2 regions of the Allorhizobium sp. nf9_anc genome follow, and region 1 is predicted to be linked to the other one. Evidence: riboswitches for the same ligand, from Rfam matches in the RefSeq annotation. Region 1 holds a riboswitch; the other holds the start of a gene.
What was found. A riboswitch is a leader RNA that binds a small molecule or an ion and turns the genes downstream of it on or off. The one in region 1 is predicted to bind S-adenosylmethionine.
Positions count from the first base shown of each region.

Region 1 (17,771 bases):
CACGCGACCGGCCCCTCAAGGTTTGACCATCTGAAGACGGAAGCCGGTCTTCTGCATATCCTCGGGATTTCCAAGCCGCTGATTGCGCGCATGGCGCAGCGGGCGGCAACGAATGGCACCTCGATCGAAGTGGAACTGCTGGCGAGTGGCGCGATCGAAGAAGAGGCCTATTTCGCCGGCCTTGCGCGCATGTATGGCCTGCCCTTTCTCGCCGAGATCGATCCCTCCCTCCTTTCCGATCACGCCTATGGCGACACGCAGCTTGTCGAGCCGCGCATGCTGCGCTTGCATCACAAGGACAGGCCGCCGGTGGTCGCGGTGGCACCGCAGATCCTACATATGGAAGGCCTTGCCAGACGCTTCGGACGCCATGCAAACGGCGCCGGCAGTCTCGTCGTCACGACGCCATCCGCCATCCGGAGAGCCACCTGGAAAGTAGGGGAGACCCGTCGGGTTAGCCATGCCGTGCGCGGCTTGTTCGACAGCGTGCAGTCGCTGTCGGCGCGTCTGGTTGTCACCGGTGACCAGGGTTTCGTCGCCGGCGCGATCCTCTGTTTCATCAGCCTGCTTCTGGTCTTCGCGCCCCTGCTCGCTGTCGTCGCTGCCCATATGCTGCTGTCGTTCTTCCACACGGCGGCGCTCTTCCTGCGGATCATGGCGGTCTCGCATGGCAAACGTCACCCGAAGCCGGAAGTCTCGCTCGAAAGCGGCTCCGACGCCCTGCCGGTCTACACCGTGATGGTCGCGCTTTACCGTGAAGCTGCTGTCGTTCCGCAATTGATCGCGGCGCTCGACGCGCTGGATTGGCCCCGCAGCCTGCTCGACGTGAAGCTGGTCTGCGAGGCGGATGACCGCGAGACGCTGGAGGCAATCCGGCAGGCGCGACTCGGGCCGCATATCGAGGTGGTGGAAGTGCCTGATATGGCGCCGCGCACCAAGCCGAAGGCGCTCACCTATGCGCTTGCCGGGGCGCGTGGCGAGCTTCTCACCATCTACGACGCGGAGGACCGGCCGCATCCGCAACAGTTGCGAGAGGCCTTCCATGCCTTCCGGCTCGGCCCTTCAGAGCTTGCCTGCCTGCAGGCGCCACTGGTGATAGGCAACGCCGGAGAAAGCTGGATCAGCGCGATCTTTGCGCTCGAGTATTCCGCGCTTTTCCGCCGGCTGCTGCCGGCGCTTGGCTTCTACCGGCTGCCGCTGCCGCTTGGCGGCACGTCGAACCATTTTCGAACGGCCCTGCTCCGGGAAAGCGGCGGCTGGGACCCCTTCAATGTAACGGAGGATGCCGATCTCGGCATGCGTCTCTGTCGCATGGGTTACCGCTCTTCGACGCTGACGCTTCCGACCTATGAGGATGCGCCGACGGAGTTCCGCGTCTGGCTCGCCCAGCGCACCCGCTGGTACAAGGGGTGGTTACAGACCTGGTTGGTGCTGATGCGCCAGCCTCTGCGCACCGCCCGCGACATGGGCCCCCTCTCCTTCCTCGTCTTCCAGCTTCTCGTCGGCGGCATGCTGGTCGCGGCCTTGAGCCATCCGGGGCTGATCGTCTTCGTCACGCTGTCCGTCATGTCGCTGATGCAGATCCCCGCGCCGCAGCCGAATGTCTTCACAACGATGATGCTCGCGATGGACGTCTTCAACATCCTCGGCAGCTACGCGGTCTTCTTCGCGCTGGGCGCGACCCCGATGACCGACCGGGAGAAAAAGGGCATGGGCTGGAAATGGGCGATGATCCCGATCTACTGGATGGCCGTCTCGCTCGCCGCCTGGAAGGCGGTCCTCGAACTCAGGCTCAAGCCCTTCCACTGGAACAAGACACCGCACAGACCAAGCCGCAGCGGATCTCTGCCGCCCGGCCTCGTTCAACCGAACCAGTCCGCCGAGACGCTGACATCGGCATTCGACAAGGTGTGATCGCCAGTCACGGTTAGCAGTTCGACCGTGGCACCCCGCGCCTGGAGTTGTTCCGCCAGATCGGAGGCCTCCCCGGCTGCCGGATCGTCGGCGCCGGCGAGGATACGGATGCGGGTGCCCGCAAGATCGACATCCGGCGGATCGGCTAGCACCGGCACCGGACGCAGCAGCAGTGCATCCCGCACGAGGCCGGGAAACAGCATGATGGCTGCGGCGAGGAAATTCGCGCCATTGGAATAACCGGCGAAACGGACACGGATTTTGTCCAGACCATAAGCCTGTGTTGCCTCTTCGACGAAGGCGGCGAAAGCTTCCGCTTCCGCGCGGATATCCTTTTGATCGAAATCCCGGGGGCCGAAGCGGCGGAAGAAGCGTGCGATGCCTTCTTCCGTCGAGCGGCCTCTCAGACCAATCAGAGTGGCGGAAGGCGCCAGTTTGCGCCCGAAGGGCAGGAGGCTCGCCTCGTTGCCGCCCGTTCCATGCAGGAGCAGAAGCGTCGCGCCATCCGGTGTCTCCGGCTCATGGATCCGGTATACGAAGGGCAGGTCGCGATAGATGATGCGCGGCTCGCCCGGAAGCCCAAATTGCGGCAGCATCGGCACGATGTCTTCCGGACGCAGATGAAAGTGTTCGGGGATGAAGAGCCGGCTGCCGAGCGTGTCCGATGGCTCGTCGATCGCAAAGCCCGGACCATCCGAGGCGAGTTCGATCAGCCCACCGGCCGGCTCGCGGACATAAAGCGAGTAGAAGTATTTGCGGTCGTGCATGTTGATCGTGTCGTCACCGCGCGATCTGAGAGCGGCCGCCTGCATTTCGACGGCGGCGCGATCTGCCATGCGCAGGGCGATATGGTCGATGGCACCGGTTCCCGGAGCTGCCGGCCAGAAGCCTCCCGCATCGCGCACGTCGAGAGCCTGTCCGCTCATCGAGGTCAGCCGCGTGATCGTGCCTTCGGTCGCATCGACTTCAAAGCCGGCATGGCGGCAGAGGAAGTCGACGCTTTCTGCCGGCTTTTCCGACAACAAGGTCGCGGCGCGCAGCCGGGTGATTGCGTCGCGAGGCTCGATGCCGCGCACGGCCCAGGCCTCCCCTGGCTCGACCGCCATTGTGCCGACGAGCTTGACGATGATGCCATCCGGGTCGGTCAACCTCAGCACCGGTTCGCCGAATTCGGTTGCGGGACCTGTGGCTGCCACGCCGAACTGCAGCGCTCGGGTGAGCCAGAAGCCGATCGCTTCGGGGCGAATGGCAAAGGCGATCTCGCTTGCCGCACCATGGCCGACGCGCCCGGGGGAACCGTCTTCCCAGGCCAGGAACGTCACCAGCGAGCCGGGGCTTGCCACCGCATCGCCGTAAAACAGGTGAAGCTGGGCCGCATCCTCGAAACCGCCCGTGCGCTTGACGAGCCGCAAGCCCAGAAAGCCGCAATAGAAATCGACATTGGCCTGGATCTTCCGGGTGATCGCCGTGATGTGGTGCAGGCCGCTGGTCATGCTCATCTCCCTGTTCTACCCTCCCTTATAACAAATCGAGACAAGGAAAAGACCATGGTGACACTGCTCGGCATTTCAGGAAGCCTGCGCAAGGGCTCGCTCAACTCGGCACTCTTGAAGGCCGCAGCCGGCTTGCCGGCCGAGGGCTACGCTCTGCAGACAGCCGGCATTCATGGCATTCCGCTCTATGACGGAGACCTGGAAGAAGCCGAAGGCATCCCGGCGGCCGTCACGGCCCTGAAGGGAAAGATCATCGCGGCCGACGGCGTGATCCTGTTTACGCCCGAATACAACAACGGCATCCCCGGCACTTTCAAGAACGCCATCGACTGGCTGTCGCGCCCCTCTTCCGACATGGCCAAGGTCTTCGGCAACAAGCCCTTCGCCCTTGTCGGCGCTTCACCCGGCAATTTTGGCACGCTGCTGAGCCAGAATGCCTGGCTCCCGGTCCTGCACACACTCGGCTGCCGGACATTTTCAGAGAAGCGGCTGATGGTGTCGCGGGCACATACGCTGTTTGACGGAGACGGCAATCTCACCGACGAGGCGACGGCCAAGCGACTGGGGGATTTGCTGGCAGCGTTTGCGAAGTTTGCGGGAAAATAGCTGGGAAGTTGGAGCGGGTGAAGGGAATCGAACCCTCGTATTCAGCTTGGGAAGCTGCTGCTCTACCATTGAGCTACACCCGCGACGGGTTGAGAAATCCAACAGTTCGGCTGGAGTGTCAAGCCGGATGGGACGGAAAGCGGCACGAATGCTGCGCCCTCTTTTGTCAGGGCAGGCGGAAATGCTTGGAGAGCTTCAAGCCCTGTGCCTGGTAGTTGGAGCCGAGCCCCGTGCCGTAGAGGCCCTCCGGGCGCTCCTGCATGTGCTCGTATACCAGGCGGCCGATGACCTGGCCGTGTTCGAGGATGAAGGGCACTTCGTGGCTTCTCACTTCCAGAACCGCGCGGCTGCCTGAGCCACCGGCCGGGGCATGGCCGAAGCCCGGATCGAAGAAGCCGGCATAGTGCACGCGGAACTCGCCGACCAAGGGGTCATACGGCGTCATTTCGGCAGCATAGAGCGGCGGAACATGCACGGCCTCGTTGGAGACTAGGATATAGAATTCGTCCGGATCGAGGATCAGTTCGTCGCGGCCGCGGCTGTAGAGCGGCTCCCAGAAATCCAGCACCTCGTGGGCGCCCTTCAAATCGACGTCGATGACCGAGGTGTGGTGCTTGCCGCGATAACCGATCAGGCCTTGCGGACCGGACCCCTTCAGATCGATCGACAGCGCAATACCGCCACCGGAGACATTCGGCATGTCGCTTGCGACGAGAGTTTCCGCCTTGTGGAGATCGAAAAGCTCGGCCTCGCCCAGGAGGGCGTGGCCGACGCGGAAGCGGATCTGCGACAGGCGTGAACCGCGACGCACGATGATCGGGAAGGTGCGCGGCGATATCTCAAGATAGAGCTGGCCCTTGTAGCCGGCCGGTACCTTGTCGAATTCCTGGGCGTAATCGACCATCACGCGGGTGAAGATGTCGAGGCGGCCGGTCGAGCTCTTCGGATTGGCGGAGGCCGAGATCTCCGCCGGCAGGTCGAGGCTTTCCATCAAGGGCACGATGTAGACGCAGCCTGTTTCGAGCACGGCTCCGTTTTCGAGATCGATCTCGTGAAGGGTGAGCCGCTCCAGCTTTTCGGCCACGGTGTGGCCGCGGCCCGGCATGAAGCTGGCGCGAACGCGGATCGCCTTGCCGCCCAGACGCAGGTCGAGGCTTGCCGGCTGGATCTGGTCCTTGTCGAGCATGACCTCGCTCTTCAGCTGGCCGCCACCGAACAAGGCGCCGATCGCGCGATCGGACAAAATCCCGGGTTTCAAGGTCATGATCTCAATCCTGTTTGGGCCCGACAAAACCAAAGCCCACCAATTGACGCAAGGGCCGCGAAGGCGTAAGGCAGCCTTATCCCGTGGTGATTTGGCCGGTCGGCTTGCAGCCACGTTAAACAAGTGGCTAAATAGACCGGGTTTACGAAACCGGTCCGTTCACGCGACCGGTTTTTTTGTGTTCGAAAGGCACGTGCATGAGCAAGAACTGGCGCCCGGCCACCACCCTCGTCCATGGCGGCACGCTGCGCTCTCCTTATGGCGAGACGTCTGAAGCGATCTTCCTCACCCAGGGCTTCGTCTATGAAAGCTCGGAAGCGGCAGAAGCCCGCTTCAAGGGCGAGAACGACGGCTATATCTACGCCCGCTATGGCAGCCCGACCAATGACATGTTCGAAAAGCGCATGTGCATGATGGAAGGTGCCGAGGATGCCCGCGCCATGGCCTCGGGTATGGCCGCCGTCGCTGCCGCCGTGCTCTGCCAAGTCAAGGCCGGCGACCATATCGTCGCTGCCCGCGCGCTGTTCGGCTCCTGCCGCTATGTCGTCGAGACGCTGGCACCGCGCTATGGCGTCGAGTGCACGCTGGTCGATGGTCGCGACCTCGCCAATTGGGAAGCGGCCATCCGGCCGAACACCAAGGTGATGTTCCTCGAAAGCCCGACCAATCCGACGCTCGAAGTGATCGACGTCGCAGGCGTGGCCAAGCTCGCCGACCAGATCGGCGCAAAGCTGATCGTCGACAACGTCTTTGCGACCCCCCTCTTCCAGAAGCCGCTCGAACTCGGCGCGCATGTCGTCGTCTATTCCGCGACCAAGCATATCGACGGCCAGGGCCGCTGCCTCGGTGGTGTCGTCTTGTCTTCGAAGGAATGGATCAACGAGAACCTGCACGACTATTTCCGTCACACGGGTCCCGCCATGTCGCCGTTCAATGCCTGGACGCTGTTGAAGGGCATGGAAACGCTTCCGCTGCGCGTGAAGCAGCAGACGGAGAATGCAACGGCGATCGCCGATTTCTTGGCCGAGCAGTCTGCCGTGGGCAAGGTGATCTATCCGGGCCGCAAGGACCATCCGCAGGCCGATATCATCGCCAAGCAGATGACCGGCGGCTCGACGCTGGTCTGCTTCGAGATGAAGGGCGGCAAGGAAGCGGCCTTCAAGCTGCAGAACGCGCTAGAGATCATCAAGATCTCGAACAATCTCGGCGACGCCAAGAGCCTGATCACCCATCCGGCGACGACGACGCACAAGAACCTTTCCGACGAGGCCCGGGCAGAGCTCGGAATCTCAGGCGGCACCGTTCGGTTGTCCTGCGGCATCGAAGACACGCAGGACCTGCTGGAAGACTTTGCCAAGGCCATCAAAGGCCTCTGAGCACCGTTCAAAGCGCTTCATATTGCAACAATTTCAGCCGCGATAATCCTCGCGGCTGAGCAATTGCCCTTGACGGGTCCGGTTGCGTCGTTATCCCTTGAAAGCATCGTGACGTTCGGTGGCTGATCTTGTTACCGCCACAAAGAGCGCCATTTCTGTCATGATCGCAGGCAAGTTTTCGCAGGGTCCACGCATGTATCGCGCACTGACACGGGACATAGAGGTTCTGGTCGAACCTTACTATCTCGAGGAACAGTCGGACCCGGATGACAGCCGCTATGTCTGGGGCTACCGGATCGTGATCTCCAATCACTCTGCAAAAACCGTCCGCCTCACCCATCGCTATTGGCACATTACCGACCAGAACGGTCAGGTGGACGAGGTCAGCGGCCCCGGCGTGATCGGCGAGCAGCCGCGCCTCGATCCCGGCGACACCTACGAATACTCCTCCGGCTGCCCGCTCGATACGCCATCCGGCATGATGTACGGCACCTATCGGATGGAAACCGACGACGGTGAGAGCTTCGACGTCGAGATCCCAGCCTTCTCGCTCGACAGCCCAGGCATGGTGCGTACCCTCAATTGACGATTGGCAGTTGAGTTGACCGGCGGCTGCCGCTATCTGGAAGGCTCGATCAGCATCGTCAGCCAAAGGTCCCGCCCGGTATGAGCATTACCCATCTCGTCACCCATAGTGGCGGCTTTCATGCCGACGAACTGTTGTCGTCCGTGATCCTGACACGCCTTTTCCCGGATGCGACGATCGTGCGCAGCCGCGCGCCGGACTGGATCACGCCCGCAACAGACCGCATCATCTATGATGTCGGCGGCGCTTATGACGCGGATAGCAGGATCTTCGATCACCACCAGCGTGGCGCACCGCTGCGCGATGATGGCCAGCCTTACAGCTCCTTTGGCCTTATCTGGAAGCATTACGGCCGTGACTACCTCACCGCCGTCGGCATTCCCTCTGGGCATGTCGAGGCCATTCACAAGGGCTTCGACACCAAGTTCGTACTGCCGGTCGACCTCCTGGACAACGGGGCGCTCAGCCCTGCAACGGCCGGACCGCTCGCGGATCTGACCCTGCCGAGCCTGCTCGAAACGCTGAAGCCCGTCTTCGACGACAAGCAGCCCGGCGCCGATGATCGCGGCTTCCATGCGGCACTGTCGATCGCCCGCGCGATCGTCGAAGCCGGCATTGCGCAACGCGCCTCCAAACTGCGGGCCGAGAGCATGGTGCTCGACGCCATCGCCGCAACGGGTGATCGCCGCGTCCTCGAACTGCCGATGGGCATGCCTTTCCGCCCTGCCATCGTCAAAGCGGGTGCCGACCACCTGCTCTTTGTAGTACATCCGCGCGACAAAGACTGGTGCATCACCGGGATCCGCAAGGTGGAAGACAGCTTCGAGCAGCGGGCCGACCTGCCCGCCGCATGGGCGGGCTTGAGCAATGGTGACCTTGAGGCCGTCTGCGGCGTCAAGGGCGCCAGCTTCTGCCACAACGGCCGCTTCATCGCTGCGGCAAACTCGCGCGAGGCGATCCTCGCCATGGCAGATATCGCCGTTAAGGTCGCTCTCGAGACGGCATGACCGGACAGCTTCCCCCAGTCCCACCGTTGAGCGGCTAGCTCTGCGGCCTAAAGAGCGCGTCAGTGCTCAGGCCGCACTGCTGTCGGCGTCCTGCTGTTCGGCGCGCAGGAGAAGGCTCAGCACGTCGCGCTGCGACATCGGCCTACCGAAGAGGTAGCCCTGGATCAGCTGCGGCGACAGGGGTGCAAGGGTTGCCATCTCGCTTTCGGTCTCCACGCCCTCCAGGACGCATTTGAGATGGAGGTTGCGGCAAAGCGTGATGATGGCGGCCACCACCTCGCGGGAGGTAACGCTATCGGCCACCTTGCGCACAAAGCTCTTGTCGATCTTGACCTTGTTCAGCGGCAACTGGTCGATGTATTCGAAGCTGGAATAGCCCGAGCCGAAATCGTCGAGCGCGATCTTGAAGCCGGCGGAGGAGAGATCCTCCAGCAGAATGCGGGAGGTGGCGATATCCTTCATCACCGCCGTCTCGGTAATCTCGAACTCGATCCTTGCGGGGCTGATGCCGCGTGCATGGACCTGGGCAGCGAGGGAGAAGACGAAGGCACGGTCGGCCAGGTCCTGGGCTGAGAGATTGAACGAGACAGTGATCTCGTCCGGCCAGAGCTCCAGCGCATCAAGCGCCTTGCCGAAGAGAATGCGGGTGACCTGCTGGATGAGACCCGCCCGCTCGGCGGCCCGGATAAAACGGTCCGGCCGCACCGGACCGAGCGTCGGGCTTTGCCAGCGTGCAAGCGCTTCGAAGCTCACCACCCTTCGGGCGGCAATATCGAATTGCGGCTGGAAGAGGAGATGGAACTCATCCTCCATGCGCGCCTCTCGGAGCGCCCGTTCGAGCGCCAGGCTCTCGCGCATTTCCTTGTCCTGATCGACGGTAAAGATCGTCGACTGGTGGCGGGCAAACTGCTTGCCCCGATAGAGGGCGAAGTCCGCTTCCTCGTAGATCTGTCTTGCAGTGGTTCCCATGGCCGGAAACTGCGCAAAGCCGACCGTGCCGCTCACGGACAGTTGCAGCGGCTGGAAATCATAGTCCTGGGAGATGTCGTGGATCAGACTGTTGCCGAAGGCTTCGACCTCGATTTCACCGGGGTCGCCCTCGATCACGATGGCGAACTCGTCTCCGCCGATGCGACCGAACTCGAGGCCTTGTCGCTGGCGGAGCTTCAGCCGCTCGACGACCTCGCACAACAGGTGATCGCCCACGGCATGGCCGTAGATATCGTTGATCGACTTGAAGCCATCGAGATCGAGAATGCCGACCCAGAACGGCTTCTTCTCCTCGACCAGTTCATCGATGCGGGAAAAGACCGAACGGCGGTTGGCAATGCCTGTCAGGCTGTCGCGTGCCGCCAGCTGGTCGGCGAGCAGTCGGGCATCGATCTGTCGAAGGATCGCCTTGCGCAGGAGGCTCGCCATGCCGAAGGCGGCAAAGGAGGTGGCCAAGCCGATGAAGACGAACTGCTTGGCTATATCGGGGGAAGCCTGGGCGGAAAACCAGAACAGGCTGCCGATGGAGAGCACGACGCTGGCCAGCGTTGCGCGCAGGGTGACGCCCGAGGTGGAGAACACCACCGCCATCAGCACGAAATAGATGAGCTTCTGCTCCTCAAAATGCAAAAGCATGTAGGCGAGTACATTCGAATACATCAGAAGATTGGTGGCGAAGCCGACTGCTTCCAGCCGCGGCAACGAAGTCCGGCCGGCTGGCAGCAGCAGCCAACGGAAGGCCGTGTAGGAAACGGCTGTGAGCAAACTGATGCCGCCGAGGATCAGAAGACTGAACCCGCTTTCGTCCTGCCAATGGAGCCAAGTGACCAGGAAGTAATAAGCGGCGCCCGGCAGGAGAAATCCGCGCACGATGGGCCGATAGGCTTCGGCCATGGCCCTTCGTCTGGTGGCACTCGTCCATACCCGGTATTGGCGCTTCGCGGAGGTGCTCAGCTGGGCCAGAGACCAAGCATGAGCCTGAGGGTCCTTCCCTGCGACCAATTCCCCGCGACGTCCAGCCGCGTCCTGTGACGAATGCATTCCCGGTGTCCCCAAAGCGCTAAGGCCACCCTAGGAGACATTCATTTAGAATAGCTGAATAGTATAGAAAGAATGTGTGGCAAACAAATCTGCAGTGATCGCGGACACAATCTTCGTACAAAGGGCCCGTCTTTGAGCCCTTTGCCATCGCCTGTCTTTGTTAGACAGCGGTGAGTTCGTCGGGAGAGAACTCGTAGTTCGTCGAGCAGAACTCGCAGCTGACGGTGATCTTGCCGTCTTCGGTGCTTGCTTCGATCTCCTCTGCATTGAAGCCCTGGAGAACACCCTTGAGGCGCTCTCTCGAGCAGCTGCAGCGATCATGCACGGCCTGCGGCTCGTAGGCACGCACACCGCGTTCGTGGAACAGGCGGAAGAGCAGCCGTTCAATGCCGACCTGGGGATCGGTGAGCTCGTCGGCGTCGATGGTCTCGACCAGCATGCGCGCCTCATCCCAGGCGTCATCGCCGTGCAGATCCGTATCGCGATCGTCGCCGTCACCGCCGTGCAGGTCGGGCTGGCGCATCCGCTCGGGCGCTTCCGGCAGGAACTGCGCGATCAGACCGCCGGCCCGCCATGTCCGGCGCGGCTTGCCGTTTTCGTCACGATCGAAGAGTTCGGCTGCACCGAGGCGCACCCGCGTCGGGATCTGCTCCGACTGGCGGAAATAGACGCCGGCGATATCCTCGAGCGAGGTTCCGTCGAGCGGCACGATGCCCTGGTACGGCTGCATGTAGGAGCCCTGGTCGATGGTGAAGGCCAGCACGCCATCGCCGAGCAGCTGCTCCGGTGAAGCCCGGCCCTCGGCCACGGCATCGGCAACCGCCTGCTCGTCGAAACGGGCATAGGCGCGCACGCTTTCGGGCGAGCTGAAATCGGCGACCAGCAGATCCACCGGGCCGTTGCCCTTGGTCTGGACCGTGAACTTGCCTTCGAACTTCAGCGACGTGCCGATCAGCACCGTCAGCACGATCGCTTCGGCGAGAAGACGGGCCACTGGCGCCGGATAGGCGTGGCGATCGAGGATGGTGTTGATCAGCGGACCGAGCTGCACGGCGCGACCGCGCACGTCGAGACCCTCCACCTGGAAGGGGACCACACGATCGTCACCGGCGAAACCGAATTCGCCGAGTTCTGCTTGTTTCATCGCCATGAATGTACTCCCGGCACACGGGGCGCCATACGCTAGGCCTGAGAGGCCCGATCAGAAAGGGCACAGATGGGATCACCTGCGCGAAACGTCAAGTCACCCGACAGGCGCCCGAAATCCGACCTCAGATGGCGCCGAGGCACCAGGCGAGGATCGACTTCTGCGCGTGCAGACGGTTCTCGGCTTCGTCGAAGACCACAGACTGTACGCCGTCGATTACCTCGTCTGTCACTTCCTCGCCGCGATGGGCCGGCAGGCAGTGCAGGAAGAGCGCCTCGTCATTGGCCTTCTTCATCAGCTCCGCATTGACCTGGAAAGGCTGGAAGACATTATGGCCGCGGGCCTTGTGCTCCTGGTTCATCGACACCCAGGTATCGGTGATGACGGCATCGGCACCGGTCACTGCACGGTCGGCATCATGGCAGAGCATGATCTCGCCGCCATTATTGCGGGCCCAGTTGAGGATCTTGTCATCCGGCTCGGAGCCGAGCGGCACGGCCATGTTCATCTTGTAGCCAAAGCGGGCCGACCCTTCGACCAGCGAATGCAACACGTTGTTGCCGTCGCCCGTCCAGGCAAGCGTCTTGCCCGTGACCGGGCCACGATGCTCTTCGATGGTCATGATGTCTGCCATGATCTGGCAGGGATGGGTGAGATCCGTCAGCGCGTTGATCACGGGGACCGTCGCATGCTCGGCCATTTCCAGGAGGCGGGCATGATCGGTGGTGCGGATCATGATCGCATCGACATAGCGGGACAGAACCTTGGCGGTGTCACCAATCGTTTCGGCACGACCAAGCTGCATTTCGGTGCCGGAGAGGAACAGCGTCTCGCCGCCCAGCTGGCGCATGCCGACGTCGAAGGAAACGCGCGTACGGGTCGAAGGCTTCTCGAAAATCATCGCGAGCATCTTGCCGGCAAGCGGCTTGTCGGCGGTGCCGGCCTTGGTCGCCTGCTTGCGGGACTTTGCGTCTTCGAGAATACCGCGGAGGTCCCCAGCCGTGACAGCGGAGAGATCGAGAAAATGCTTGGGAGATGCCATGAAAGAGGGTCCTGTCTTAGGCAGACGCTGCGACTGCGGCCTTGGCGCGGATATGTTCGGCGGCCTGTTCGATACGGGCGATGCCGTCACGGGCCTCTTCTGCCGTGACCGTCAGCGGCGGCAGAAGACGGATGACGTTGTCGCCTGCGGGAACGCCGAGCAGGTGCTCGTCACGCATCGCCATCAAGAGTTCGGTGTTCGGAACCTTGGCCTTGAGGCCGAGCATCAGGCCTTCGCCACGCACGTCCTCGATCACGTCCGGGAACCGGTCCTTCAGCGAAGCCAGACCCTGGCGGAAGACGAGTGCGGTGTCGCGCACGTTCTCAAGGAAGCCGTCTTCCAGCACGACATCAAGAACAGCATTACCGACGGCCATGCCAAGCGGGTTGCCGCCATAGGTCGAGCCATGCGTACCGGCCTTCATGCCATAGGCCGCCTCTTCCGTGGCAAGGCAGGCGCCGAGCGGGAAGCCGCCACCGATGCCCTTGGCGACAGCCATGAGATCCGGCGTGATGCCTGCCCATTCATGAGCAAAGAGCTTGCCGGTCCGGCCGACGCCGCACTGGACTTCATCCAGGATCAGGAGCAGGCCATGCTCGTCGCAGAGGTCGCGCAAGGCGCGCAGCATTTCCACCGGGATCGGACGGATGCCGCCCTCACCCTGAACGGGCTCAACGAGGATTGCAGCCGTCGCATCGCTGATGGCTGCCTTGACTGCTTCCAGATCGCCGAAGGGCACCTGGTCGAAACCGGGGGCCTTCGGGCCGAAGCCTTCGAGATACTTTTCCTGACCACCGGCGGCGATCGTCGCGATGGTGCGGCCGTGGAAGGCGCCTTCCATCGTGATGATGTGGAACTTCTCAGGATGCCCCTTGGCAAAGTGATAGCGGCGCGCCGTCTTGATCGCGCATTCCAGCGCTTCCGCACCCGAATTGGTGAAGAAGACGCGATCGGCAAAGGTGACGTCCGTCAGGCGCTTGGCCAGAACTTCCTGGCCCGGCACTTCATAGAGGTTCGACAGATGCCAGACCTTGTCGGCCTGATCCTTCAGCGCGCCGACGACATGCGGATGGCCGTGACCGACAGAAGTTACTGCCACACCGGCTGCAAAATCGAGATATCGCTCGCCACTCTCCGTTACAAGCCAGACGCCCTCGCCTCGCTCGAAACGCAGCGGCGCCCGATTGTAGGTCTGGTAGAGCGGCGTAGCTTCGGCCATGGCTGTCACAATCCTTCTCGACGATCCGTCCGGGGACGGCGGGACGCCTCAGAGGTCCCGGAAAAATTAAAAATGCCGCCTCGCGGCGGCGGGGGCACTATCCGCATTCGCCCCTGCGATGTCAACGTTTTCTGCAGGAATCGCAGGAGTAGGCACGGATTCGGCCGACACGCGCAGCACGAGCGTCGGGGAAGATTCCACCTGTTGCATACTTGACTCACTCGGGAAGCAAGTTGGGGAAAACCGCGAAATCGATTCCAGATGATTCCTGCGACTCTTGTCACGGAGTCAGCCGACCTCTAGGTTAAATTTCATTAATAGATTGCATGCGGCGGAAGTGCTCACCGACAGTATCGAGGCGGCTTTGTTTCGGATTCGTTCGAAGCAACGGTGACGGATTCTGCCATCACAGACGCGAGCGGCGGAGAGAATTGGCATGACGACTATGCAATGGACTGATGATCGGGTCGAGAGACTGAAGCGGCTGTGGGCTGAAGGCCTCAGCGCGAGCCAGATTGCAGCACAACTCGGTGGCGTAAGCCGCAATGCCGTTATCGGCAAGGTGCACCGCCTTAACCTTCCCGGCCGCGCAAAGGCTGGCGGCAGCTCGTCTGCGGCCCGTCCGGCAAAGCGCCCGGCACAGACCCAGCGTCCGGCCACTTTCCAGAACCGTCCGGCGGCTAACACGACCACTCGCACGGTAACCCGCGCTGCCGGCGCAACCATGCTGAAGGAAGAGGTCGAAGTCGAAGCCTACGAGGAAGTCGAAGTTCGTCGTTCCCTCAACGTGGTTGTCCCGATCTCGCGTCGTCTGGCGCTGACGGAACTGACCGAGCGCACGTGCAAGTGGCCGATCGGCGATCCGATGAAGGACGACTTCCACTTCTGCGGCTGCGAAATCGCCGATAGCGCGCCTTATTGCACCTATCACGCGAAGCTCGCCTATCAGCCGGTCAGCGAACGCCGCAAGGCCGCCCGCTGATCCATCGGCAAGATCAAGACATGCAACGGGTCCTTCGGGGCCCGTTTTCTTTTTGGGCTCTTGCCTGAAACGAAAAGGGCCGCAGCGGATGATCCGTGCAGCCCCTCAATCGAAATAATTGGCTTACTCAGGCTTCCATGGAATAACCCGCGCCGCGCACGGTGCGGATGACATCCTGCATGTTGGAGAAGTTCAGCGCCTTGCGCAGGCGCCCGACATGCACGTCAACGGTGCGTTCGTCTACATAGATGTCGTGACCCCAGACACCGTCCAGCAGTTGGGAGCGCGAGAAGACGCGGCCCGGCGATGCCATCAGGAATTCCAGCAGCCGGAACTCGGTCGGCCCAAGGCGAACCTCGCGGCTCTTGCGATGCACGCGGTGCGTCTCGCGGTCGAGCTCGATATCGCCGCAGCGCAGGACGCTGGAGAGAACCTCGGGTTTGGCGCGGCGGAGCATGGCCTTGACGCGGGCCATCAGCTCCGGCGTCGAGAAGGGCTTGACGACATAGTCGTCGGCACCCGTTGCCAGGCCACGTACCCGCTCACTTTCCTCGCCACGAGCCGTCAGCATGATGATCGGCAGGCGCTCGGTCTCGGGGCGGACCCGAAGCCTGCGGCAGAGTTCGATGCCGGACACGCCGGGCAGCATCCAGTCGAGGATCAGAAGGTCCGGAACCCGCTCCTGCAAGCGGATTTCAGCCTCGTCACCCCTGAGGATCGTCTCGACTTCATAGCCCTCGGCTTCAAGATTGTAGCGAAGGAGGACCGAGAGGGCCTCCTCGTCTTCCACCACGGCGATTTTCGGCTGCATCAGGCATTAACCCCGCTGGACAACGTCACTCGGTGAGCGCGCCGACGGAAGAGGTCAGGTCTTCCTTCGGACGTTCACCTTCCGGCTGCGCACCGGTCGTCATATAGTAGATCGTCTCGGCGATGTTGGTCGCGTGGTCGCCGATGCGCTCGATGTTCTTGGCGCAGAAGAGAAGATGGGTGCAGCTGGTGATGTTGCGCGGATCTTCCATCATGTAGGTCAGCAGCTCGCGGAATAGCGAGGTGTAGATGGCATCGATCTCCTCGTCGCGGTCACGGATCGACTTGGCCTTTTCGGCCGAGCGCGTCGTGTAGACGTCGAGGACTTCCTTGAGCTGGGCCAGCGCCAGATCCGAGAGATGCTCGAGACCGCGGGCGAGCTTGCGCGGCACACCGGTCGCCTGGACGGCGACGACGCGCTTGGAGTTGCTCTTGCCGAGATCGCCGACGCGCTCGAGGTCGGCGGCGATGCGAAGAGCGCCGATGATCTCGCGCAGGTCGGAGGCAACCGGCTGACGCTTGGCGATGGTGATCACCGCCTTGTCGCCAATCTCGCGCTCCATGGCGTCCATCAGGACGTCATCGGAGATCACCTTCTGGGCAAGCGCCGCATCGGAATTCACCAGAGAACGTACGCTTTCGGCGACCATCTGTTCTGCCAGACCGCCCATTTCGGAGATGCGGCGCATCAGGAACTTCAGTTCCTCGTCGAAGGCCGAGTAGATGTGAGAGGAGCCCATTTGAAACGTCCTTGAAATTGAGTTCAACCGTGGATGACGTCGAGGCTCAGCCGAAGCGGCCCATGATGTAATCCTGGGTGCGCTGGTCATCCGGATTGGTGAACATCTTGTCGGTGTCGTTCTCTTCGACCAGTTCGCCGAGGTGGAACATCGCCGTGCGCTGGGAAACGCGTGCGGCCTGCTGCATCGAGTGCGTCACGATGACGATCGTGAAGTTTTCGCGCAGTTCGTGGATCAGTTCCTCGACCTTGGCGGTCGCGATCGGGTCGAGCGCAGAGCAAGGTTCGTCCATGAGGATGACTTCGGGGCTGACGGCCACGGCGCGTGCGATGCACAGACGCTGCTGCTGACCACCGGAGAGGCCGGTACCAGCCGAGTCCAGACGATCCTTGACCTCGTTCCAGAGACCGGCCTTCTGCAGGGCGGTCGCAACGATCTCGTCCAGGTCGGACTTGTTGCGGGCGAGACCGTGGATGCGGGGACCGTAGGCAACGTTCTCGTAGATCGACTTCGGGAACGGGTTCGGCTTCTGGAACACCATGCCGACCTTGGCGCGCAGCTGCACCGGATCGACCTTGGCGTCGTAGATGTTTTCCGCGTCGATCATGATGTTGCCTTCGACGCGGCAGCTCGCGATCGTATCGTTCATGCGGTTGATGCAGCGCAGGAAGGTCGACTTGCCGCAGCCCGACGGGCCGATGAAGGCCGTGACGGAACGGGGGCGGATGTCGATGTTGACATCCTTCAGGGCGTGCTTGTCACCGTAGAAGACCTGCACATTGCGGGCGGTGATCTTGGTTTCAGTCATAGGTGGCGCTTTCGTCGTGGTCATCTTAGTCGCGAGATTGTTCATCATGATACAGCTCCTTACCAGCGACGCTCGAAACGGCGACGAAGAATGATTGCGATCAGGTTCATCAGGATCAGGAACACCAGGAGGACGATGATGGCACCGGAGGCGCGCTCCACGAAGGCCGGGTCGCCACGCTGTGTCCAGTTATAAACCTGGACCGGCAGAGCTGAAGCCGGCTGGAAGAAGCCGTCCGGCGGACCTGCCGGGTATTCGCGTACGAAGGCGACCATGCCGATCAGCAGCAGGGGCGCCGTTTCACCGAGCGCGCGGGCGAGACCGATGATCGCACCCGTCAGGATGCCCGGCATGGCGAGCGGCAGGACGTGGTGGAAGATCGACTGCATCTTGGAGGCGCCGACGCCGAGGGCCGCATCGCGGATCGACGGAGGCACGGCCTTGAGTGCCGAACGGGTGGCAATGATGATCGTGGGCAGTGTCATCAGCGTCAGGACGAGACCGCCGACGATCGGCGCCGACTGCGGCAGGCCGACGAAGTTGATCAGCACGGCGAGGCCAAGGATACCGAAGACGATCGAGGGAACGGCCGCGAGATTGGCGATATTGACCTCGATCAGGTCAGTGAACCAGTTCTGCGGTGCAAACTCCTCGAGATAGATCGAGGTGGCGACACCGAGCGGCAACGCCAGCACCAGGACGATCAGCATCATGTAAGCCGAGCCGATGACCGCAATGCCGAGGCC
Region 1 covers NZ_CM150481.1:3,345,669-3,363,439, forward strand. The annotation lists gene AC02Y0_RS16315 (glycosyltransferase family 2 protein) at 1-1,914, shown strand, start outside; gene AC02Y0_RS16320 (VOC family protein) at 1,863-3,407, opposite strand; gene AC02Y0_RS16325 (NADPH-dependent FMN reductase) at 3,462-4,013, shown strand; tRNA gene AC02Y0_RS16330 (tRNA-Gly) at 4,023-4,096, opposite strand; gene AC02Y0_RS16335 (2'-deoxycytidine 5'-triphosphate deaminase) at 4,180-5,277, opposite strand; SAM riboswitch at 5,351-5,429, shown strand; gene AC02Y0_RS16340 (O-succinylhomoserine sulfhydrylase) at 5,475-6,653, shown strand; gene apaG (Co2+/Mg2+ efflux protein ApaG) at 6,847-7,239, shown strand; gene AC02Y0_RS16350 (MYG1 family protein) at 7,320-8,246, shown strand; gene AC02Y0_RS16355 (putative bifunctional diguanylate cyclase/phosphodiesterase) at 8,313-10,130, opposite strand; gene AC02Y0_RS16360 (Hsp33 family molecular chaperone) at 10,438-11,427, opposite strand; gene argF (ornithine carbamoyltransferase) at 11,549-12,466, opposite strand; gene AC02Y0_RS16370 (acetylornithine transaminase) at 12,483-13,685, opposite strand; gene AC02Y0_RS16375 (GcrA family cell cycle regulator) at 14,131-14,667, shown strand; gene phoB (phosphate regulon transcriptional regulator PhoB) at 14,795-15,478, opposite strand; gene phoU (phosphate signaling complex protein PhoU) at 15,504-16,217, opposite strand; gene pstB (phosphate ABC transporter ATP-binding protein PstB) at 16,264-17,049, opposite strand; gene pstA (phosphate ABC transporter permease PstA) at 17,085-17,771, opposite strand, start outside.

Region 2 (13,885 bases), 670 kb from region 1:
GCGTGTCCGCGTTGTGCCGGGATAGCCGGCGCGGCCATCCGGATCGGTAACCTCCATCACGACGAAATCTGACCCGTGTTCCAGGATCGTCCAGTTCTGGCGTCCCATACCGTCCGAGCCGCCATGCAGATGGCTGACGCCTTTTTCGTTGAGCTCCAGCTGGTAGGCAGTGCCATCCAGCGTGAACCGGCCGCCACCGATGCGGTTGGCGCAGCGACCGGGGGTCGCGCCGAAATAGGGCGAATGATCGAGATAGCCGGCGAGGTCCTCGAAACCGAGTACCAGCGGTGCATCGTGGCCGTCGAGGCGCAGGTCCTGCAAGACCGCACCGAAGGTGATGATCGAGGCTTCAAGACCGCCTCCCTTCAGGGTGACCTTCTCGACCGCTTCTCCCGTCGGCATCACGCCAAACACTGTCTTCGTCATCTTGTCGCTTCCTCGCCTATTCTCATCAAAGTCTTTTATCTCGCCGTCACCGCGCCAGTTCACGTGCGGCGGCCTCTAGGCCACCGAGCGTCAGGGGATACATGCGGTCGCCGATCAACCGGCGAATCAGGCCGACGGACATCGTATAGTCCCAGTTCGCCTCCGAAAGGGGATTGATCCAGAGGTGGCGCCGGAAATGGTCGGTCAGTCGGGTGAGCCAGGCCGCACCGCTTTCGGTGTTCCAGTGCTCCACCGAGCCGCCGGGATGCGTGATCTCGTAGGGGCTCATCGCGGCATCGCCGACGAAGATCAGGCGGTAGTCCGAGCCGAAAGTCCTGATGACGTCTGATGTCGCAATGGTGTCGGCATGGCGGCGCTGGTTGTCCTTCCAGACGCGCTCATAGGGGCAATTGTGGAAGTAGAAATATTCCATGTGCCGGAATTCGGAGCGTGCTGCCGAGAACAGCTCCTCGACCTCGCGCACATGGTCATCCATCGAGCCGCCGATGTCGAAGAACATCAGGAGCTTCACCGCATTGCGCCGCTCGGGTTGGGTCTTCACGTCGAGATAGCCGTGTTCTGCTGTCGACCGGATCGTGCCGGAGAGATCGAGCTCTTCCGTCGCACCTTCGCGAACAAAGCGGCGCAGCCTGCGTAAGGCCACCTTGATGTTGCGGGTGCCGAGTTCGACGCGGTCATCGAGATTGCGGAATTCTCTGCTGTCCCAGACTTTTACCGCGCGCCGGTGCCGGCTTTCGTCCTGGCCGATGCGCACGCCTTCGGGATTGTAGCCATAGGCGCCGAAGGGAGAGGTACCGGCCGTGCCGATCCACTTGTTGCCGCCCTGGTGGCGCTCCTTCTGCTCGGCGAGGCGCTCCTTGAGCGTCTCCATCAGTTTGTCGAAACCGCCGAGCGCTTCGATCAGCGCCTTGTCTTCATCCGAGAGATGCTTTTCCGCGAGCTTGCGCAGCCAGTCATCGGGAATGGCTCGCGCATCGACGCCGTCTGCCGCGCCCTCGCTCAGGATACCGCCGAAAGTCTCCGAAAAGACCCGGTCGAAGCGGTCAATGAAGCGCTCGTCCTTCACCAGCGTGGTACGGGCGAGGTAGTAGAAGCCCTCCGGGTCGAAGTCGACCAGACCTGCCTGCAGGCCTTCCAGCAAGGCGAGATATTCCCGCAGCGTGACGGGAACCTTCTCTTGTTTCAGACGCAGGAAAAACGGCAGGAACATCGATCTGGAAAAGCTCGGTTTACAGGCGCGCGCATCCTGTCACAGAGGACGCAGACTGTCCCGACAAAATCCGCTCCGGTCTCCAAGCCGTCAGCGCGGGGCCTTGCCGATCTCGTTCAGGTCGTAAGGCGTCATCTGATAGATTTCGTTGATCCAGTTACCGAACAGGAGATGCGCGTGACCGCGCCAGCGGTTGAGCGGGGCGAGCGTGTCGTCGTTGTGCGGGAAGTAGTTGTGCGGCAGCTTGATCGGGATGCCGGCTGACTTGTCGCGGAAATACTCGTCGCCCAGCGAGGTCGAATCATACTCCACGTGATTGAACATGTAGAGGCGATTGGCCTGCTTCTCCTGCACCAGGCAAACCCCCATCTCGTCGGATTCGAGCAGGATTTCGAGGTTCGGAACCTTCTCGATGTCGTCACGGCGGACTTCCGTCCAGCGCGAGACGGGTACCTGGAAGTCGTCGGAGAAACCGTTGAGATAGACCGATGACGGCGCGAGGTTGCGGTGGCGATAAACGCCAAAGGCCTTTTCCTTCAGGGGATGCTTCGGCACCTTGTGGAAGTGGTAGATCGCAGCCATGCCGCCCCAGCAGACATTCATCGTCGAATGCACGTTGGTCTCGGTCCAATCAAGGATCTCTTTCAGCTCCGGCCAGTAGGTGACTTCCTCGAAGGGCAGCGTCTCGACAGGCGCGCCGGTGATGATGAAGCCGTCAAACTTGCGGTCCTTCACCTCGTCCCAGGTCTGGTAGAAGGAGAGGAGATGCTCTTCGGGGGTGTTCTTGGCCTTGTGGCCGCCGACACGGACCAGCGTCAGCTCGACCTGCAGCGGCGAAGCGCCGATCAGGCGGGCGAACTGGACCTCTGTCTTGATCTTGTTCGGCATGAGGTTGAGCAGGCCGATCTGCAGCGGGCGAATGTCCTGGCGGATAGCCATGGTTTCGGTCATCACCCGCACGCCCTCATGCACGAGGGTTTCAAAGGCGGGCAGCGTATCGGGGATCCTGATCGGCATCTTACTCTCGACTTTCCTTGTCACGGCGGTTCGAGGACCGCGGAAACAAAAACACCGGCAGCTTTTATATCGCTACCGGTCCTCGGAAAGTCTTCGAACTCGCCTCGGCCCTTTAGCGACTTATTTTACGTGGCTGCAAGCCGGCCGGCCAAATCACCACGGAACACGAGGCCTTTTACGCCTGTCAGGGGCGCGAATCAATGGGCAAGGCGATGGAGGCCTTTGCCCCTAATACGCATCACGTCAGCCCCTCATCCGCCCTTCGGGCACCTTCTCCCCGCAAGCGGGGAGAAGGCCAGGACGGCCACCGCTTGCGCCCCCTCTCCCCGCCTGCGGGGAGAGGGTAGGGTGAGGGGCAAGGCAACAAACTCGGCGAATCCGCCTAAAAAAGGGGGATGAGTTTGAGAAAATCGTGAGCAAAATCAAACCTCGGCATGTTTTTTCATCCCCCACCATTTCCACCCTTTTACACTCACCCCCGTCCCGCCCTCGGATACACCTGACGATGCGATGTCAGGCGAGGCGGGGCCGGCGCCGGGATGGAAGGTTGTCGCAGACCTGAAAACCCGGCCCGCTGCAACGGTCTCCCTCCGGACGAAGGGGTGGAAGTGATGGCGGACGGTCGGATGCCCGACGCCTGAAACCCCTGATCGGAAGGACGTGCCTCAGAGGCACACAGACAAGGCGCCAGCGCTGTCGCGAACACCCAGACAGCGGGGCGAAACAAACGGCGGGGATGAGCGCCGGGCCGCAAATGGCCAGACGATCATCCCCCGGGCGAGGGTCCCGGTCGGATTGGTGCACCATCCGGCGGGAACCTCCCGGGCCACCGGCCAGGCTGAAGCGTCATCATGTGACGCCGCAGCCGGACCCGCGCCCGGTCATTCCTCGGTCATCCTCGGGCCTGACCCGAGGACCAAGGACCGTCGCCGCCTTGCCAGAGAGACGCATGCAGCGGGAATAGACGCCGAACGGGGCGCCGGAAGGAGCCACAAAAACTACTTAGACAGGTTGCTTCTGGCGCCTCGTCCGAGACAAGCATGACCCCACCCGGAGGACGACGAGTCCGACCGGTGGCGAAGCTTGGGGTTTTTGACAAATTGGTTTTTCCCTCTCCCCCTTGTGGGAGAGGTTACAAAATCGAGGGCTTAGCCCGATCAGGGCTAAACCTCAGATTTTGTTGGTGAGGGGATCGGTGATGGTGGCATAGGATAACGGACCCCCTCACTTGCGATTTCTGATGTTTAGGCGGCTTACGCTCGCCTAATTCATCGAAATCGCTTTCTCCCCCACCAAGGGGGAGATGGACCTCACGAGCAAATCACTGCTCGCCGAGCTTCATCGACGGATCGTAATCCTTGCCATGCACCGTCTTCACGACGGCCTGGCCGCAATACAGTCTGTTCTCTGCTGCATTGAATGTGTGGCTCGGCGATCCGTGCAGCTCCCAGCCCTTGTTCAGCGCGTCGGTGACGCGGTGGCAGAAGCTGGAATCATCCGGTCCGGTGAGAAAACGATAGACTTTCATGGCTTGTCCTTTCTGGCGGTAATCAGCGCGACCTTGGCGAGAAGACGTGTTGCCTCCTCGGCATGCAGTCGCTCGATCATGCGCCCATCGATGTTGATGACGTTGAGGCCCGCATGGGCCGGGTCGGCAAAGGCGTCGGCCACCAGGCGGGCCTCCGCGATGGCTGCCGTCGAGGGGCCGAAATGGTGGTTTGACGGTTCGATCTGGGCGGGATGGATCAGCATCTTTCCATCAAAGCCCATGGCACGACCTTGAGCGCATTCGGCCGCAAGGGCTTCCATGTCGCGAAAATCGTTCGACACGCTGTCGATGGCATCGAGGCCATAGGCCCGGGCGGCCAACACGATCTGCATCAGATAGGATACGAGATAGGTACGGCCGGGTTCGGCCGGGATGCCGGTGGCCTTGCGCAGGTCGTTCAACCCGACAACGAAGGCATCGAGGCGACTGTCGCTTGTCCGGCCCGAGGAAGCGATGGCGGCCGCGTTCAAGACGCCGCGCGGCGTTTCAATCATGGCCCAGATCCTGAGACCTTCCGCCGCATCGTGCTCGCCCAGCATGTCCGCGACGTCCTGGATCGTGACCGGCTCTTCGACCTTGGGAAGAAGGACTGCGTTGGGCAGCGCTTCCACAACGAGCGCCATGTCCTCGCGAAAATGCTGCGTGCCGGCTGCGTTGATGCGAATGATGCACTCGCGATGACCAAGGTCATTTTTCTGCAGAAAATTCAGAAGCTTGCTGCGCGCATCTGCCTTGCGATCTTCAGCCACGGAGTCTTCCAGATCGAAGATGACGGCATCGCAATCGAGGCTTGCCACCTTCTCCATGGCCCGGTCGTTGATTGCGGGCACAGTCAACACGGAACGGCGGAGCCGGGACGGATGGTGAAAGCGGAAGGAGGAGACTTCAGATGTCATGGCCGAGTTCTGGCAAGCTTTGGCCGGCCATGCAAGATGACAATTGGGTGAAAGGCCCTTGCAATGCGGGAGAATAAGGACCACCTTGGCTGTCGAGAAAGGACACGATCATGCAGAATTTCCGCACCGCCGCCTATGCCATTGCTGGCCTCGCCTTTGTCGGCCTCGCAGCCGCTTTCGCGGTTTCGCTGACGCTCCTGATTGGCGCACTGCTGACCGTGACGCTCGGCGCCCGTATGCTGATGAGCAAGACGAAGCGCGCACCTGTTTACGTCAAGGCGAAGCGTCGCGACGACGTGCGCGTCTGGAACGATGGCAAGGGCACGATCATCGACCTTTGACCGGGCTTTAGCTTGATCGGTCCGCTCACCCTTATCTCGGGTGAGCGTCGGCCAGCGTGGTCGCGCACCGACGCAACTCGCCGCCGCTTCAAGATTCTCCTTCAATTTTGTCCAGTTTTGCTCTATGGGCGGGGCATTACACGCGCATTAGCCAGATCGAAGGCAGACTGATGGACAAGTTCGTAAAGCTTACCGGTGTTGCGGCACCGCTTCCGGTCGTCAATGTCGACACGGACATGATCATTCCGAAGGATTACCTGAAGACCATCAAGCGCACCGGTCTCGGTGCTGGCCTCTTCGCTGAGGCACGCTTCAAGGAAGACGGCTCGGAAAATCCGGATTTCGTCCTCAACAAGCCGGCCTATCGCAACGCGCAGATCCTCGTTGCCGGCGATAACTTTGGTTGCGGCTCTTCGCGCGAGCATGCTCCTTGGGCGCTTCTCGACTTCGGCATCCGCTGCGTGATCTCGACGTCGTTCGCCGACATCTTCTACAACAACTGTTTCAAGAACGGCATCCTGCCGATCGTCGTCAGCCAGGAGAACCTGGACAAGCTGATGGACGATGCCAGCCGCGGTTCGAATGCCGTGCTGACGGTTGACCTGGAATCTCTGGAAATCACCGGCCCCGACGGCGGCAAGATCTCCTTCGAGATCGATGCCTTCAAGCGCCACTGCCTGCTGAACGGTCTCGACGATATCGGCCTGACGCTCGAAAAGGCTTCGAACATCGCGACCTTCGAGCAGTCCAATGCAGCCCAGCGCCCCTGGGCCTGAGACCATCTAACAAGATGAAATGATGAGGCCGGGCTCACGCCCGGCTTTTTCTTTGGCTTCAAAGGAAGCGCGTGCGCCAAGTCTCAAGGGCGGCAAGTGACACGCCGATCCCGCCACAGACCTCGATCAGCGGTGCCTTGAAGCGCGACAGCCTATCCGAATGCACGTCCGCCACGGCCAGGGCTGCACCGCAGGCTGGTTCGACCAGGATCCGCTGCGCATCGGCAAACTTGAGGCAGGCGGCAACGGCCTGCGCATCGGTCACTGTCACGCTTTCGATTGGATGCGTGTCAAGAAGGTCGAATACGTGTTGCGCGATCTGGCGCGCACCCAGCGAATTGGCGATCGAGGTGATCGCCGGAAGCGTCACACGCGCCTTGGCGGCCACGGCGGCGTTCAGCGAGGCAGCCCCTTCCGTCTCGACTGCAATCACGGGCACGTCGCCCAGGCCATTGCGCTTCAGGCCTTCGACGATGCCAGCGAGCAGTCCGCCGCCGCCGACACTGGTGACCACGCAGTCGAATTCGGCCCCAGCCTTCACCACTTCATCGATCAGAGTGGCGTGACCTTCCCAGAGGAGGGGGTGGTCATAGGGGTGCACATAGGCCGCCTTGCGTTCTGTCGCGAGAGCTACGGCATGAGCGTTCGCTTCATCGAAGACCGAACCATGCACCAGAACCTTGGCGCCGGTTGCGGCGATCCGGGTGCGAACCTCGGGCGACGTCGTTTCCGGCACGACGATGGTCACCGGTACTCCCAGGGCTTTGCCGGCGACCGCTGCCGCGATGCCTGCGTTGCCGCCGGACGCGCAGAAGATTTCCTTCGCGCCCTTGGCGACTTCATGCTGGCAGAGCAGGCCCACGCCGCGCAGCTTGAAGCTGCCGGAGGGCTGCAAGGCATCGAGCTTCAGCCAGAGCGGTAGGCCGCTCTCGCTATAGTCGGCTGCGGTGCGCAGAAGCGGGGTTTCAATATGCAGGGGGGAGAGAGGCATGGTGAACTCGAACATGCTGGAGGGATGCTGTCTTTTGGACCTCGCCATCCGACGGGTCAACCTACAAAGCCTCTTCTGCAGTTCCCCGAACCGTACCGTTTCCGGCCTATCTCGCTTGAAAAGGCCCAGCCCCGCGCGTAAGAAACCGCGACTTCTTTTTCGAGTGGAGGGTTTCCATGACGGCTCGCAATCTTCTCCTGCTGCCCGGTGACGGCATCGGCCCCGAGGCCATGGCTGAGGTCCGCAAGATCATCGCCTACATGAACGAGGCGCAGGGCGCCGGCTTCGTGACCGATGAAGGTCTTGTCGGTGGTTCCGCCTATGACGCGCATGGCGCGGCGATTTCGGAAGAAGACATGGCGAAGGCGCTGGCTGCGGACGCCGTACTCTTCGGTGCCGTCGGTGGCCCCAAGTGGGACGACGTACCTTATGACGTGCGCCCGGAAGCTGGCCTTCTGCGCCTGCGCAAGGATCTCGAACTGTTCGCCAACCTGCGTCCGGCGATCTGCTACCCGGCGCTCGCCAATGCGTCGTCGCTGAAGCCTGAGCTGGTCGAAGGTCTCGACATCCTCATCGTTCGCGAACTGACCGGCGGCGTCTATTTCGGCGAGCCGAAGACGATCACCGATCTCGGCAATGGCCAGAAGCGCGCTGTCGATACGCAGGTTTACGATACCTACGAAATCGAGCGCATCTCCGCCGTCGCTTTCGAACTGGCCCGCACCCGCAACAACCGCGTCTGCTCGATGGAAAAGCGCAACGTAATGAAGTCAGGCGTGTTGTGGAACCAGGTCGTGACGGCAACGCACAAGGAGAAGTTCTCCGACGTCAAGCTCGACCACATGCTGGCCGATGCCGGTGGCATGCAGCTCGTCCGCGCGCCCAAGCAGTTCGACGTCATCGTGACCGACAACCTGTTCGGCGACATGCTCTCCGACGTTGCCGCCATGCTGACCGGTTCGCTCGGCATGCTGCCCTCCGCCTCGCTCGGTGCGCCCGACGGCAAGACGGGCAAGCGCAAGGCACTTTACGAGCCTGTCCACGGTTCGGCGCCTGACATCGCGGGCCAGGGCATCGCCAACCCGATCGCCATGATTGCCTCCTTCGCCATGTGCCTGCGCTACTCCTTCAACATGGTGGCGGAAGCCGACCGTCTGGAGAAGGCGATCGCCAACGTGCTCGATCAGGGCGTTCGCACCGGCGACATCATGGCTGACGGTTGCCGCCAGGTCGGCACCGTCGAGATGGGTGATGCCATCCTTGCGGAGTTCAAGGCGCTTTCCGCCTAAGCCAGGTCTTTCAGCTTCAATTTGACGGCGCGGGGCAACCCGCGCCGTTTTGCGTTTCCAGGTCTTTGCAGCGCTCAATCGGCTCCGATTCTCACTTCCGCGTGATCACCCCTCCTCGACAGAAGGTCGCACCCCGACCGGCAATCCGATGTCGCATGGGGCGCGTAATACTGGTCAGACAAGCAGATGAGAGCGACGCAACCACCACCGCGCCCGGCATTCGTTGGAACCTGACCGACGTTCACTCGTTCAGGAGACAATGCCGGCAAGAGGGCCTGCAAGAGGCCTGCGGTCCAAGAGACCATGGAGATGTCCGATGAAAGCCACATCCGCTGACAGACACATCATCAAGTATGCCATGTCGCAGCCCTATCTGGAGCGTGAGGAAGAACTCGATCTCGCGATCCGCTGGAAGGAGCATGACGACCAGGGCGCCCGCAATCGCATTGCCCAGGCCCATATGCGTCTGGTCATCGCTATGGCCTCGAAGTTCCGCGGCTTCGGTCTGCCGCTCAACGATCTGATCCAGGAAGGCTATATCGGCCTTCTTGAAGCGGCCGCTCGTTTCGACCCCGGCCGGGAAGTCCGCTTCTCGACCTATGCCGGCTGGTGGATCCGCGCTTCCATGCAGGATTACATCCTGCGCAACTGGTCGATCGTCCGCGGCGGTACGAGCTCCAGCCAGAAGGCACTGTTCTTCAACCTGCGCCGCCTGCGCGCGAAGCTCGCCCAGGGTGACAACCGTCTCTCAGATCAGGCGATCCATCAGGAAATCGCCACGGCCCTCGGTGTGAGCCTCTCGGACGTGCAGTCGATGGACGCACGCCTTTCCGGCAATGACGCGTCTCTGCAGACGCCTGTCGCCGGCCGCAATGGGGAAGGCACGGAGCAGCTGGAAATGCTGGAAAGCAAGGAAGCTCTCCCCGATGAGCAGGTCACATCGATCATCGACGGCGAACGCTGGAACGGATGGTTGAGGGATGCCATGAACCGCCTCAACGAGCGCGAAAGCCGGATCATCAAGGCGAGGCGCCTGACCGAAGACGGTGCTACGCTGGAAGAACTCGGTGCCGAACTCGGCATTTCCAAGGAACGAGTTCGCCAGATCGAGACGCGGGCCCTGGAAAAGCTGAAGGTCGCCCTCACTGACAAGGCGCCGACTTCAGCACGGCTGGAAATGGCTTATTGATATCCAAATGAGCAAACAAAAAAGCCGGCCTTCGTGCCGGCTTTTTTTGTTGGGCGGCGCTAAGCCAATCACTCGGAGATGATCTTCACCCGCATGCCCTGGCTGACCGTTGAGGTCGGCCCGAGCGCATTGATCAGGCGGAAGAGTTCCAGCTTCCGGTCAGTGCCCATCATCCGCGCGGACAAGGTGCCGATGCTGTCATTCGCCGCGACAGTTACGACGCGAACGCGCAGTGGCTTCAGAGATGCCGCTTCCTGCGAGGTGATGCGACGGAAGGATGCACGCAGCTGGGCAGCGGTCGTCTCCAGAGCCGGGCTGCCTTTCGGCACGGCGGTCAGGAAGCGGAAGATCTGTGGGCCGATCCGAATAACCGTGATGTCGAAGTCCCAGCGGTCGGCAGAGGCCCGGGCTGTTGCGGCTTCGAGACCGTTAACGGTGATCGTACGGATCGTGTCGGGCAGCAGGCCGGTTACCCATCCGCTCGAAATGTAATTTGGCAGGCTGATCTTCTGGCTGTCCGCCACGCCGTCAAACCGGATCGCAACATCACCCGGGCCGGTGGCCAGGACCGCTTCGACCTTGTTGTCGATCTGGAACCCGACCGGCACATCGAAACGGATACCGAGCTGCCCGTGTAGGAAGGTCTGGCCTCGCACGAAACCTTCCTGAGGGCTGTCGCCGTAGAGCAGGCCGTCGATGCCGTTCAGGTAATAGTCGCGCCCGGTTTCGCCATGGGTGCCTTCCGGACCGAAGGCGCGGGCGTGGCGCTTGGCCAGCTCGACGCGCTGGGGAGCGTTGGGGTGGCTCGACAGGAAGTCAAGGCTCTGGTCGGCATCGGGGTCGACGGAGGTGAACTGGCTGTAGCGCGCCATGGAATCGAGGAAACGGGCCGCGGCATAGGGATCATAGCCGGCTTCGCCGAGCGTGCGCACCCCGATAACGTCGGCCTGCAGTTCCTGCTGGCGCGAGAATGCGGCGAGGCGCAGCTTGCCACGGGCGAGTGCCTGCTTGCCGGCGAGATCGCTGGACAGCACTTCGGCCACCACGCGGCTGGCAATCACTTCGGCTTCTTCGCGGCGCTGACGCTCAATGCCGTGGTTTGCCGTGACGTGGGCCATTTCGTGGCTGAGAACGGCAGCCACTTCCGAGGCGTCATTCGCCAGAGCCAGGAGGCCGCGCGTCACATAGAGATAGCCGCCGGGCAAGGCGAAGGCGTTGATTGCCGGCGAATTCAAGATGGTGATGCGATAGGACTGGTTCGGGTTTTCCGAGACCGCCGTCAGAGCGCCGGCAATGCGGGCGACGAGGCGCTCGGTCTTGGCGTCGGAATATTCCCCGCCATAGGAGGCGACGATGCGCGGATGCTCGCGGGCGCCCATCTGAGCGCGCGGATCGCCCTTCTGGACTTCGTCGACGATTTGCGGATTGCGTGATGGCGCGACGGACGGCTCATAGGCCTGTTCGAAGAGCGACTGGCAGGAGGAGAGCACCAAGCCCGCTGAGACAAGCACCGCAACGCTCGACGCGAGCCTGAAGGGCCGGCGCCGCCGATACGTTTCGGCAGCCATCGCGCTGTTCCGGCTCAAAAACTGCATCCTGCCCCTTCACCCTGTGCCCAAACGATCGCCGATAGGCAGACCGCCGGGTGCAGCATCCAATTGCCTTCTGCCGGCATCGCTTAGCGCCGATCCGGCAGTCCTTCACATAATGCGAAAACGCCGCATGCTCCAGAAGATAGTCGCGCCATTTGAAATGACCAATGGTCTGACCGTAGGAACTACCATTCCCCACGCGCATGGCAGGCCTGGGCGACCAAATTAAGGCGATTGAGGTGCAAACGGTGGTGTGCCGAGGAAGTTCCCGACCGCTGGCAGGTCCCCCCGAGTCAGGAAAACGTCCTTCTGAGCGTCGATGAGGACATGGCCATCCTCGATGAAAAGCACATGATCGGCCAGGCGATCGACATCGCGCGGATAATGGGTGACGAGAAGAATGGTGGCTCGTGTTTCAGCGTGGAGGTCAACGAGCAGTTCGACCATAGCCGCGCGCAGGCCGGGGTCAAGGGCCGCAAACGGTTCGTCGAGCAAAAGTACGGGCCGATGCCGCACCAGTGCCCGGGCAAAGGCTGCCCTTTGTCGTTCGCCGCCGGAGAGGGAGCCTGGCAGCCGGCTTTCGTACCCATCGAGCCCGACCCGCACGAGGGCGTCAGAAATTGCGTTGCGGTCAGCTGGCGTGAGCCGCATCGCCGGATGGATCCCAAGTCCGATATTGGTGAACAGGTCCAGATGGGAGAACAGATTGTTGTCCTGGAAGACCAGCGAGATGGGGCGCTCTGCAGGGGCGAGTTCGGTGACGTCTCGCCCGTCGATCAGAATTCGTCCGCTGTCCGGTCTCTCGAAACCCGAGATCAGATTGAGCAAGGTCGACTTCCCCGATCCGGACGGGCCAACGACCGCCGTCACCTGCCCTTCGTTGATACCGCAGTCGAAATGGAACTTCCGGCTGCCGAGCGTGAGATGGACATCGGCGAGACGGATGTTGGTCGAGGGGTCATCGCGCATCGGGTGTCTCCCGCTCATTTGCATGTTTTCCTCTGCCGGGCGCCCCGATCATGGCCAGTACCAGGCAAATGGCGCCGAGCAGAAGGGCCAGCCCATCGGCATCGGTGCTGCGATAGCTGCCCATCCTGGAATAGATGAGGGCGGGCAGCGTGGTGATGTTTTCCGAACCGAAGAGTGCCACCGCACCCAGGTCACCGAGGGACAGGGCCATGGCGAAGGCGAGCGCGGTCATAAGCGGGCGCTTCAGCACCGGCCAATCGACGCGGCGCAGCCGTTGTGCAACGGAGAGCCCGAGGCTTTCGGCTAGTCGTCCCGTGCAGGCCCTGTGTTCCCTGTAGGCGGGTTCCAGCACCCGCACCGCAAACGGAAGCGCCATCAGCGCATTGATCCCGGTCACGACGAAGGGTGCGAAGCTCGCTATCTCGCCTCTTGGCCTCAAGGCCAGGAACCATCCGGTGGCCAGCACGCTGGTCGGAACGAGCAGTACCAGTGAGGAGACCGATGCGAGGGTTATGGACAAAAGCCGGTTGCCGGGATGAGCAATCCGCGCAGCCGTGATCTCGGCACGCGCGGCGACTGTGCCATAGGCAAGCAGGGTGGCGATCAACCCGGCCGCCAGAGCCACGCAGAGGCTGGTGCGTGCTGCTTGCTGGAAGGCGTCCTGGGAGAGAAGCCGAAGGAGATCGGCCTGGAGGCCTGAGACGATCACCTGGCCGAGCGGCAGGATCAGAAACATGGTGACCAGCAGGAGCAGGATGCCATCGGCTGCCCGGATCAACGGACGTCGCCCGTCGAAGCGCGTAAACGCGCGGCCGGTCGTGACGCCCGTGTCGGAGGCCGCGGGCAGAAGGCTCAGTCCGAGGAGGATTGCACCCGTAACCGTGATCTGAAGCAGTGCCAGAGACACGGCGCGCTCCGGATCGAAGTCGAAACGCAGCGCCTGGTAGATGGCGACCTCGATCGTGGTCGCAGCCGGGCCGCCGCCGAAAATCAGGACGAGGGTGAAACTCGTGACGCAGAGCATGAAGATCAGGCCTGCCGCGCCGGGGATGACCCGCGCCAGCACGGGCCATTCGATGAAGCGGAAGGTGGACAGCGGCGAGAAGCCGAGGCTCGCCGACATGCGCCAGTATTCCGCCGGCACGCGCTCGAGAGCCGACAGCATCAGGCGCGTGGCAAGCGGCAGGTTGAAGAAGACATGGGCAATGAGGATGCCGGTCAGCCCGTAGATGGAGATCGGCTGGGAGAGCCCGAGGCCGGTCAGGACATCGTTGATGATGCCGCTCCGGCCAAAGATGCCGATCAACCCCAGCGCGCCGATGAGAACGGGGAGGCCCATCGGGACTGCCATCAGGCGAATCAGCCAGATACGACCCGGAAAATCGGGCTGCCGGGCGAGGGCGCTGGCGACGGGCAGGGCAATGCCGACCGAGAGAAGCGTCGACAGGAAAGCCTGCCATAGCGTGAAAGACAGCACCGAGCGGACGACGGGGTCGGCGAAGGCCTGGAGAAGGCCGCCGGACAGTCGCCCTGCGAGCAGGGCTGCGAGTGCGATACCGATGAAGCCCAGGACGACCACAAGAACGAAAAGGCCGCCCGCGAGCGCGGGCAGCCTCCGT
Region 2 covers NZ_CM150481.1:4,020,340-4,034,224, forward strand. The annotation lists gene AC02Y0_RS19615 (aldose epimerase family protein) at 1-426, opposite strand, end outside; gene AC02Y0_RS19620 (vWA domain-containing protein) at 473-1,657, opposite strand; gene metA (homoserine O-acetyltransferase MetA) at 1,748-2,674, opposite strand; SAM riboswitch at 2,767-2,844, opposite strand; gene AC02Y0_RS19630 (DUF1737 domain-containing protein) at 3,996-4,202, opposite strand; gene AC02Y0_RS19635 (HpcH/HpaI aldolase/citrate lyase family protein) at 4,199-5,119, opposite strand; gene AC02Y0_RS19640 (hypothetical protein) at 5,230-5,460, shown strand; gene leuD (3-isopropylmalate dehydratase small subunit) at 5,631-6,236, shown strand; gene AC02Y0_RS19650 (pyridoxal-phosphate dependent enzyme) at 6,295-7,227, opposite strand; gene leuB (3-isopropylmalate dehydrogenase) at 7,404-8,516, shown strand; gene AC02Y0_RS19660 (RNA polymerase factor sigma-32) at 8,833-9,705, shown strand; gene AC02Y0_RS19665 (M48 family metalloprotease) at 9,774-11,273, opposite strand; gene AC02Y0_RS19670 (thiamine ABC transporter ATP-binding protein) at 11,523-12,266, opposite strand; gene thiP (thiamine/thiamine pyrophosphate ABC transporter permease) at 12,256-13,885, opposite strand, start outside.
Region 2: another riboswitch for S-adenosylmethionine. It lies ahead of metA (homoserine O-acetyltransferase MetA); the one in region 1 lies ahead of AC02Y0_RS16340 (O-succinylhomoserine sulfhydrylase).